3 regions of the Lysinibacillus sp. RS11 genome follow, and region 2 is predicted to be linked to each of the others. Evidence: riboswitches for the same ligand, from Rfam matches in the RefSeq annotation. Region 2 holds a riboswitch; each other region holds the start of a gene.
What was found. A riboswitch is a leader RNA that binds a small molecule or an ion and turns the genes downstream of it on or off. The one in region 2 is predicted to bind S-adenosylmethionine.
Positions count from the first base shown of each region.

Region 1: linked by a shared signal. The riboswitch ahead of AB9L17_RS08395 (YezD family protein) and the one ahead of AB9L17_RS20445 (Na+/H+ antiporter NhaC family protein) in region 2 are both predicted to bind S-adenosylmethionine.
Region 3: linked by a shared signal. The riboswitch ahead of AB9L17_RS22240 (bifunctional homocysteine S-methyltransferase/methylenetetrahydrofolate reductase) and the one ahead of AB9L17_RS20445 (Na+/H+ antiporter NhaC family protein) in region 2 are both predicted to bind S-adenosylmethionine.

Region 1 is NZ_CP168124.1:1,694,108-1,697,391, forward strand. It holds gene AB9L17_RS08385 (LysR family transcriptional regulator) at 1-40, shown strand, start outside; gene AB9L17_RS08390 (phosphopantothenoylcysteine decarboxylase) at 330-1,004, shown strand; SAM riboswitch class I at 1,340-1,435, shown strand; gene AB9L17_RS08395 (YezD family protein) at 1,505-1,660, shown strand; gene AB9L17_RS08400 (flavin reductase family protein) at 1,944-2,432, opposite strand; gene AB9L17_RS08405 (VOC family protein) at 2,659-3,284, shown strand, end outside.
Region 2 is NZ_CP168124.1:3,953,905-3,957,188, reverse strand. It holds gene AB9L17_RS20445 (Na+/H+ antiporter NhaC family protein) at 740-2,020, opposite strand; SAM riboswitch class I at 2,128-2,235, opposite strand; gene AB9L17_RS20440 (hypothetical protein) at 2,800-3,087, opposite strand; gene AB9L17_RS20435 (hypothetical protein) at 3,181-3,284, opposite strand, start outside.
Region 3 is NZ_CP168124.1:4,311,562-4,314,845, forward strand. It holds gene AB9L17_RS22240 (bifunctional homocysteine S-methyltransferase/methylenetetrahydrofolate reductase) at 1-1,221, opposite strand, end outside; SAM riboswitch class I at 1,308-1,407, opposite strand; gene AB9L17_RS22245 (protoporphyrinogen oxidase) at 1,535-2,923, opposite strand; gene AB9L17_RS22250 (methyl-accepting chemotaxis protein) at 3,214-3,284, opposite strand, start outside.

The sequences.
Region 1 (3,284 bases), 2.3 Mb from region 2:
AATATTAAAAACCTGGTTGAAAGAACAAAATATGGAATAATTTTAGCTCATCACCGAAAGTTGTACCCAGTCGGAACGGAAATCAACTACATGTTATGGTGATGATCCAAAAATTTTGAGCTAACTTATAGAGAAGAGCAATATGCCCTATAAAAACAACATTGAAGCTTAACATAGCATTACGTTAAAATAGTATTTGTATATTTATCTTCATTCAACAGATGTTTTTTGTAGCGGAAGCAGAGCGTCAGCTACACATGTTTTCTGCGAGAAAGCGAAGCGTCAGCGGCAATTATGCCAGGCGAAATTGATTAGAAAAAGGTGAGTGTATGGGGACATTACGAGGTAAGACCGTACTCATTACAAGTGGGGGAACGCTTGAAAAATGGGATCGTGTGCGAGGGCATACGAATTTATCAAAAGGCTCGATGGGCTGTTATTTAGCTGAGGCGGCACTAGCGGCTGGAGCTAACGTCTTATATTTGCATGGTTATTTCGCACAACTTCCGACAAACAAAGATAAAATGCGTACCATTCGATTTGAAGGTATAGAGGATTTAGGCGAGAAAGTTCGACACGCTGTTCAACAAGAACAGGTGGATATCGTTATTATGGCGGCAGCTGGTTCAGATTGGCTCATTGACAAAGTATATGACCAATCCGGAAATTTAATGGAGGAAGCAGGTAAAATGCCATCTGACGAGCCACCTATCATTCACTTTAAAAAGGCACCTAAAGTATTAGGTCAGATAAAAGAGTGGCAACCGAATGTTACTTTAGTGGGCTTTAAGCTCGAGGCAACAGATGATGAGGAATTTTTACTATCCCGCGCACGTCTACGGATGGAATCGGCTAACGCTCAGTTTATGGTAGCAAATAGCTCGCAGTCATTATATGGTGGAGATGAGCCACATTGGATTGTACCGGCTAAAGGCGAACCAACAAAGGTAATGGGCAAGCAACAAACAGCGAAAGCATTAATAGATTTTTTACAAAATACGTAAAGTGAAAACTGTGTAGAGAAAAAGTGATCTGCACAGTTTTTTTGTTTTGTTTAAATTACTATTTAGTGAATATTTAAAAAGTAGTTGTATGCGTTAGGTTTGTGAAAATGCATTTCATTCTGTAATAAGTGAATGGTGGGAGTAATACTGCCTTTTAATACCGAATAAAATAACTTGTGTATGTTTAGCTTCAAGGAAAATAAACGTCTTCACTAAAATATTCGAACTTTACGTAATCCTTTTTACTTAATTACAAAGTATTCAACTAGGATTTGTAATGTTTATGTTGACAATAGTTTTTCTGAATTATAGAATTATTCCCAAGAAACATAATACTCTTATCAAGAGAGGTGGAGGGACTTGGCCCTATGAAGCCTCGGCAACCAATAGTGTAGGTGCCAAATCCAACAGGGCTATCTGAGAGATAAGGGGGCTATAAATCAATTTGATGCGTTGGCCTCTTATGTACAAAAAGTATGTAAAAAGAAGGGGTGTATCGGATGACTCAACAGGCAAAGATCGATGACAAAAAGCTAGAGGCAATTGCAAAGGCCATTCAGAATTTAGAATATGGAGAAGTGAACATTACGATTCAAGACGGTGTCATTGTTCAGATTAACAGACTCGAAAAGCAGAGATTTCCACAGAAAAAGTAAATAATAGGATGATAGTTGGCTAGATATTTGAAAGTCACAAAGAAAGCAGGGATTATTTTCTTTGCTTATTTGTGGCTTTTTTTTAGAAGTTAGCCAAAGGTGCTGGATTTAGAGGTTCTGCTGTGCTGGATTTCCGTTAAAATTGAACAATCTTCTTTTAAGACATTGACGTTAATAGCGTTTCAGAATATGGCTCAATCTTCTTACAAAAAACAGGATGGATCACGATGAACCAGCCTGTTTTCGGATGTAGTCAATTCTAATTGCTTATGAAGATAGTATCTTAGCTATAAAAACTTTTAGGGATTTCCCCAATATGTCTACGATGATAGAGTAGGGGCTCCTTTTGTGCATGATCAATTGCTAGGACCTGGCCAATAAATATCGTATGGTCTCCTGCATCGATTTGTCGAAAGGTTGTGCATTGTAAAGTGGCCACAGTATCGTGTAAAATCGGTAGACCGTGAACGGAAGTTGACCACTGTGCCTGAGCAAAACGATCTGGGATTTTACTTGAGAATAGTGTACATAAATGTTCTTGATTGCTCGCTAAAATATTCACAGCGAACTTTTCAGCTGCTGTAAAATATGGATGAAGCTGTGATTTTTTGTCGAGCGACCATAAAATAAGCAGTGGATCTATGGAAACTGACGCAAAGGAATTGACAGTTAAGCCAATAGGTTCATCAGCGTCATTACAAGCTGTGACAACCGTAACGCCTGTTGGATAATTACCCAATGCTAGTTTAAAAGCAGCTACTTTGTCTGTCATTCTAATCACCTCTTGTTATTTTATGTGAATATAACATCGATTTACCTAAAATGAAAAACTTTTTTCTTTGATGCTCAGCAAATAGTAATTTCCTTACTGAGCATCTTGAAATAGTTAGCATAAAATATAGCAACTTCTTAACAAATTGAATATTCTTAATTTTATTTTAAACCAACAAAACTAACAGGTAAAGTATATAATAGTGGGAGAAAAAAGGGGGGTAGTCATGACTTTATATTTTGACCATCTAGTTCATCAAGTTCCATCACCAGACAATGCAAAGGTTTTTTTAAACAAACGTAATATCCATACAGTTAACGGCGGTCAACACACAATGTGGGGGACATATAATGCGCTAAGCTACTTTGGATTAAACTATATTGAGCAAATAGCAATTTATGATCGTCATTTATTTGAAAATGCAGCGAAATTGCCTTATTCCCTACACTATACGTTTAAGCGGGCGCAGGAGCATTATGGATTTTCACGAATTGCATTACGTACAAAAAATATTGAAGAAGAGGGACAACGTTTGCGTGCACTTGGTTTTGAGGTGTATGGTCCTGATGCTTGCAGTCGAACAAGACCAGATGGCTCCGTCGTAGAATGGAAGCTATTGCATTTTGGGAAGTCAGGGCAGGCAATTGATTTTCCTTTTTTAATCGAGTGGGCTGCTGATGATGAGGACCGTTTTGCACAATTACAGGCAAGTGGAGCAATCCATCCAAAACAATCGATCACAATGGAATCGGTGCAATTTTATGTAAAGGATGTGCGAGCTACCGTGAAATTATGGCAGGAGGTATTGCAATTACCAGAGCCTGAGCAACATTCACAGTATATGTCCTTGCG
Region 2 (3,284 bases):
TTCGCTTTCTAAAATGTGAATTTTATAATTACAATAAAGCGCTGTTCCTAGACAACTTAGGATGTTTTTCACAATTAACACGTCAAGTATTCAGGAGTGCACAAAGGTGGGGAATGGATTTTGAAGTATTGCAGAATGGACAGGTTGTTAGTAGAGTTAATAGAGAGTGGTTCACTTTGTGAATAGCTACAAAGTAGAAATTTAATGAAGAGATGAAGTAAGTGATTATTGCACATGGGGTGAAATCAGATTAAGTTGTAGATTCATCGGCATCCTTTAACAAGTAGAAGAGGGAGGTTGAACAATGATCCAGTTGCATATTGAAAGTAAGAAGAAACCTGAAATTTATCGAAAGCTATTGCTTAGAGGTAAGACCAAGTAAAATATTTGATTCTAAAGAGTTAAGCCCGATACTTCAACCACTAGCAAAAAATGTCGGGGTGGAGCTTGTAGAAAGTGAACTTCCTTGCATCCGAGAAGTGAGAGAATTTATGAAAAACATGTCAATGGATTTATTTAAAGAATAGTGAATAACCTGACCACATATTTCTATGACTTTAGAACAATTACACGTGTACGTATTTAAAAAGCTCAATAGGAATGATCATATATACCCTACCTATAACCCCATAAAAAAATCCAATCGTTTTGATTAATCTTTTTTTCAAAACAATTGGATTTTTTGAATTTAAGTTCAAATTTCTTAAAAGCAACCCCCATCACTTTAAAGTGATAAAGATCAGGCTTTCTTTTGTGCCGGGTATCCAATAAGGATAGCGATGATTCCGCAAATTCCTATCAAGATCGGATAGAAAGAGTATTGTAGCATGCTCACTGGCGATATTCCAGCTACGCTTGCGGCTGCCAGGAATTGGGCTCCGTATGGCAGAAGACCTTGGACCGTACAGGAGAAAATATCTAATATACTTGCGGACTTTCTCGGCTCAATATCATACTGTTCAGCAATATTTTTAGCAAGCGGACCAGCAATTAAAATAGCAATCGTATTATTGGCCGTAGATAAATTAGTTAGACCCACAAGGCTGGCAATCCCAAATTCAGCACCCTTTTTCGATTTAATTCTTCGTGTCGCAAGGTGAAGTAGAAAGTCAATTCCTCCGTTAAACTTAATAACCTCCACCATTCCAGCTATTAATATTGCAAGAAATGCCATTTCATACATGCCTGCCATTCCTTCGCCAATCGTTTGCATAAGGCTCATTAAATGATAGCTGCCATCCGCTAAGCCAACAGCCCCGGCGAGAACAATACCAAATGCGAGAACAAAGAAAACATTCATTCCAGCTAACGCTAAAATAATAACTAAAACATAGGGAACAATTTTTATCCAACTATAGCTTAAATGCTCCACTTGTGCGGTTTCACCCATTGTGATAACCCCTAAAATAATGCTCGTTACAATAGCTGCCGGCAACACAATCCAAAAATTCACCTTAAATTTATCCTTCATTTGTGCGCCTTGTGAACGAACGGCAGTAATTGTTGTATCTGAAATAATGGATAAATTATCGCCAAACATCGAACCGCCAACAATCGCTGCCATTACTAAAGCCATGGAAAGTTCGATATGCTCGCTTATCCCAACTCCGATCGGCGCCAGTGCAACAATCGTTCCCACCGATGTACCCATTGACAGGGAGATAAAGCAGGCAATGATGAACAAGCCTACGACAAGCAGGTTTGGCGGAATGACCGATAAAGCAAAGTTAACAGTGGAATCCACTGCCCCCATGCCTTTTGCTACCGCTGAAAAGGCTCCAGCCAAGAGAAAAATAACAACCATCAGCATGACATTTAAATTTCCTGCGCCTTTGCAGAAAATATCAACCTTTCGCGAAAACGATTCTTTTCGATTCATCGCCAGAGCCACAGCGCCCGAAATGGAAATGGCTACAATGACAGGAAAGGCATAAAAATCACCTGTAATAATCCCTGAACCAATAAATAAAACTAAAAAAACAACAAATGGGATCAGCGCCCATGGATTCTCTTTCTTCATTGTTCTACCTCCAAAAATTAAAAATGGATACATCCTTGTCCATTTTTTTCTAAAAAAAGACCTCTCCTTGAAATAACAAGAAGAGGTCTTATATTTATAAAACACTCCTCTTATCTATCAAGCCATTGCTTGCTGGATTTGGCACAGTAACTTAATCACAAAGTTCCGCTGCCGAGATCTCATAGGGCCAGTCCCTCCATCTCTCTTGATAAGAAGAAAAAATATATTATTTTTTTGCACAATAATGAAATACTATAATAAAACATCTATAATTGCAACCTGTTTTTAATTAAATACTATTTCATAGAACATAAAAACGTTTTTTCAAGAAAGAAAATCCGCTTTAAGGCGACCACGGTAAAAAAGAGAGGGGCGATTTATGAAGTGCTAAATTAAGATGTTAAAAATGTTGGTGTAATCTTAGAACCATCTATCACGACGATAGGGAATTAGATTGTTAAAACAGGAGAATTACAAAGATGTAGGTGCATTTGCAGAAATTGAAGGTATAGAAAATGTGAAGCAAAAGATAGTAATCATCTATTGTAAAGAGACATATTTATAAAGCTCAATAGTAATCGTAGAGACGACCAGACTAATTTAGTTTCTTTTAACAAAAAAAGACACGATAAAAAGAATAGAACCTACCAAAAAACCAATGAATTGATCTAATAATAATTCATCTCGAAGAAACCATCTGAAAATAAAAATGCCTCCAAACATTAGCATAGCTAAAAATCCGATCTATTTTATTCCATTATGTAGCATCTTCTCACTCCCTAGTTTGAAATAACCGTCATACCTATTGCAGTAAGAACAGCCATAACAAATGCTCCCACTATAATCCATTGAGGCATATCTTTTTTTTCGTCTCTCGTCACAAAATATTCAGTAACGCTAACAACCAAAAATAATACTAAAGCGGGTATAGTCAAAATATTAATTGTAAGCTCTTTTCCTGTTACGAGCATTAAAGAAACGAATAACATTCCATATGCTAATGCTACATAAAATCCATTACTCCATTGACCTCCGGATTCATTCAACTTTTTCTTATTTGTAGTCATTGTCGATATTTAATCCTCCTCGTAATGGCGCTTGTCGTATTAATGAAACTTTGGCGTTTTATTACGAATGAAGATTGGCGGATTTATTTAATATCAATACGCGTGGTTATCTGATTTACTAAATTTATTAATAAGAAGTTGAATAACACCTCCTAAAAGACCAAATAGTAGTACACCCGTCCATGTTACATTAGCTT
Region 3 (3,284 bases), 360 kb from region 2:
AATCCCAAGTGCATTTAATCCCATTAAATGTGATTGAAGACCAATTAAATTACGATCTCGGCATGTTATATGTGTCAATGGGCGTACCCCATGTACTTCTTTTAATAGGGCACCCATCGCAATATTACTAATCCTTGGCGATGCCAGTGAATTATCAGCCATCATGACTACATCTGCACCAGCTTTATACAATTTTTCGGCACCTTCAATAAAGCCTTCAATTTCTAAATGTCTAGGAGTATCTAACTCCACGATAACTGAGCGTTCTCGTTTTACTTTTACATGTAACGGCTCATAATTTGGCGGCTCTGCCTCACGTAAAACTGCGATTTTTTCTGGCTTTGCGTGCTTTTCCTCAACTGGAGATAGCGCCTCTAAATACTTTTTCACTGCGGCAATATGCTTGGGTGTCGTACCACAGCAGCCACCTATTAAACGCACTCCTTGATCACGAAGTGCTATAGCTGCTCGCCCAAAATAATCTGCCTCAGATTCATAAACGACACGGCCATCCTCCAAATCAAGAAGAGAGGCATTCGGATACGCTGACATAAATGCCTTTTCAGGAAGCTCTACACCTTCAAATGCTTGAATAGTATGGTGTGGGCCTAAGCGACAGTTAACACCCACGATATCAGCACCTAGCGCTTCAAGTTTATGTAAAGCGGCGTTTAAACTCATTCCATTTTGCAAAATGCCTGGTTCGTGCATAGAAACTTGCGCAATAATCGGTAATTTTGTTTTAGCTCGTAACATTGTTAAAGTTGCTGTCAGCTCTTCAAAATCATAATATGTTTCAAGTAAAAGACCATCTGGATTTCCCGCAAGTAAAACAGTTGTTTGCTCTTCGACCGTTGCCAGAATTTCCTCTAACGTTGCATCACTCTTTCGAATACCACGGATTCCTCCAATAGTACCCAAGACAAATTGTCCACCATCTGCCGCCGCTCGTTTGGCAATCGTAATAGCAGCTTCATTAAACTGCTGCACACGTGATTCTAATCCATAGCGAGCTAATTTTATGGCATTAGCTCCATACGTGTTTGTTTGAATAATGTCGGCTCCAGCTGCTATATACTCTCTATGAATCTTTTCAATTAATTCTGGTCTTTGAACATTCATTTCCTCATGGCAGTACTCCAAGCCATAGCCGTATAAAAGCGTACCAATTGCACCATCTGCTGTAAGAACATTCGTTTTTAACTTTTCAAGCAATCCCATAAAACTAGCCTCTCTTCCCTTATCTATCAAATAAAAAAGCCTTCTTTCAAAAAAAGAAGGCTTTTACGTTTCGTAATTGTTTTTCCTTCTCATCTTCGACACATTGGTCTTCTGGATTTAGCACCTGACAAAAAGTTGGTTGCTGAAGCTTCATAGGGCCAGTCCCTCAGCTTCTCTTGATAAGAATGTAGTATGAATTTTTTAAATAATTAAAAGAATCATATCGTTTACGAACGATAGAGTCAAGACTATTTCACTGAACAAAAGATATTTTCTACGAAAAAAATATTATTTTTCGATTTTTATCAAACAATTACAATAGTTTTTCAGCAAGTTCCTCACCAATTTTTTTCCCGTTTTGAATACAAGCCCCTATGCCTACTCCAAAATAAGAGCATCCCGCTATTAATAAATTTGGATAGTTGTTCTCAAGCTCTTGCACTAGACCTTGTAACGCCTCACGATGTGCCAAGTCATACTTCGGCATTTGATCAATCCATTTTGTCACATCGACAACAGTTGGTTTTTCCTCAATCCCCAAGCTTTTTCTTACATCCTCTAAGGCAACAGCTGCTAATTCTTCATCTGTCATCATACGCAATCTCTCATACGCAGGGTTAATGCTCTTATAAAAAAGTCGTACAAGTAATTTCCCTTCTGCAGAGGTGTGCTTCCACTTGCGACTTGTCCACGTTGCTGCATTACATATAACATCGGAATTATGTGATACAATATAGCCTGTTCCATCTGCTGGTAATCTATGATCGGGTACGTCAAATCCTAAGTAAATCGTAATGGCTGATGCAGTATTGAATTGACCAAAATAGCGATTCAATGATTCATCTTGCAATAAGTTTTGTACCGAATCGTTAGGAAGTGCCAAAACAACATGATCTGCTTCAATCATTTTATCGTTTGCTAAAGTAACGATATATTGATTCTCCTGCTTTTTAACACTAGTCGTAGCAATTCCTTTCACAATTTCTACATCTGTTAAAGTTTCTTCAAGTCGTTCAATTAGTGACGATAAACCATTTTTAAATGAAATAAATTTTTTATTAGCAGCTTTCACAAATTGCTCTCTGTTTGCATCAAAACCTTTAATAATACTACCGTAATCATTTTTATAATCGATTAAATACGGTAATGTGGAAGCAATTGAAAGTTGATTTAAATCTCCCGAATATACACCTGCAAGTACTGGTGCTATTTGATTTTGAACAAGCTCCTCACCTAAATAATACGTTAAAAATTCCCCAATCGAGCTTTCCTTTGTAAACCCTTCATTTGGCATTGTTAAATCCTTTAATGCTGCTTTTTTCCCTTCTTCTGATACAAGCGTACTTTCCTCAAGTGATGGTAAGCTCATTGGAATTCCGAACGTCGAGTCTGCTGGGATAGCATGTAACTCATTATTTGTATAAATATACGAAATACCAGTTTCGTTATAAACAAGATTCTGTTTAAAATCAAGTTCCTTTACTAACTCTAAAACACCTTTATGACGTGCAACAATGGAATCTGCTCCTGTTTCCAGGATAAAGCCTTGTTTATACGCTGAGTGCAGCTTGCCACCTAGATATGTATTTTTTTCAACGAGCACAAGCTTCACATCTAGGTTTTTCTCTCGAATCTGACGTTGCAAATAATGCATTGTGCACAATCCTGTAATTCCGCCACCTAATACAACAACTGTTTTCATGTTAAACCGCCCCTATTTTTAGTTCTTTATTCAGTATAAACTTTTTTACCTAAAAATTACGCAAAACACTTTACAAATTTAGCAAAAATGGAGCTACCCAGCATTTGGGATAGCTCCATTTTTTCATTACTATATATTTATGTAGAGATCATCAAAAATACTTTTGCGTCATTTCTTCAAACTTTATGAAAACACCCATCTAACGTCCTCTAGACTCATTGGATTATATATATATTAATAGTTGATATAGTGTTTTTATGTCCTAGAATGTGTGGTGTTTTTTATATTAATTAGTTTAGATTTTGGGCAACATTCGCTAATTTTTCAGCAGAACTCGTTACCTCTTCAAAGGCAATACCTA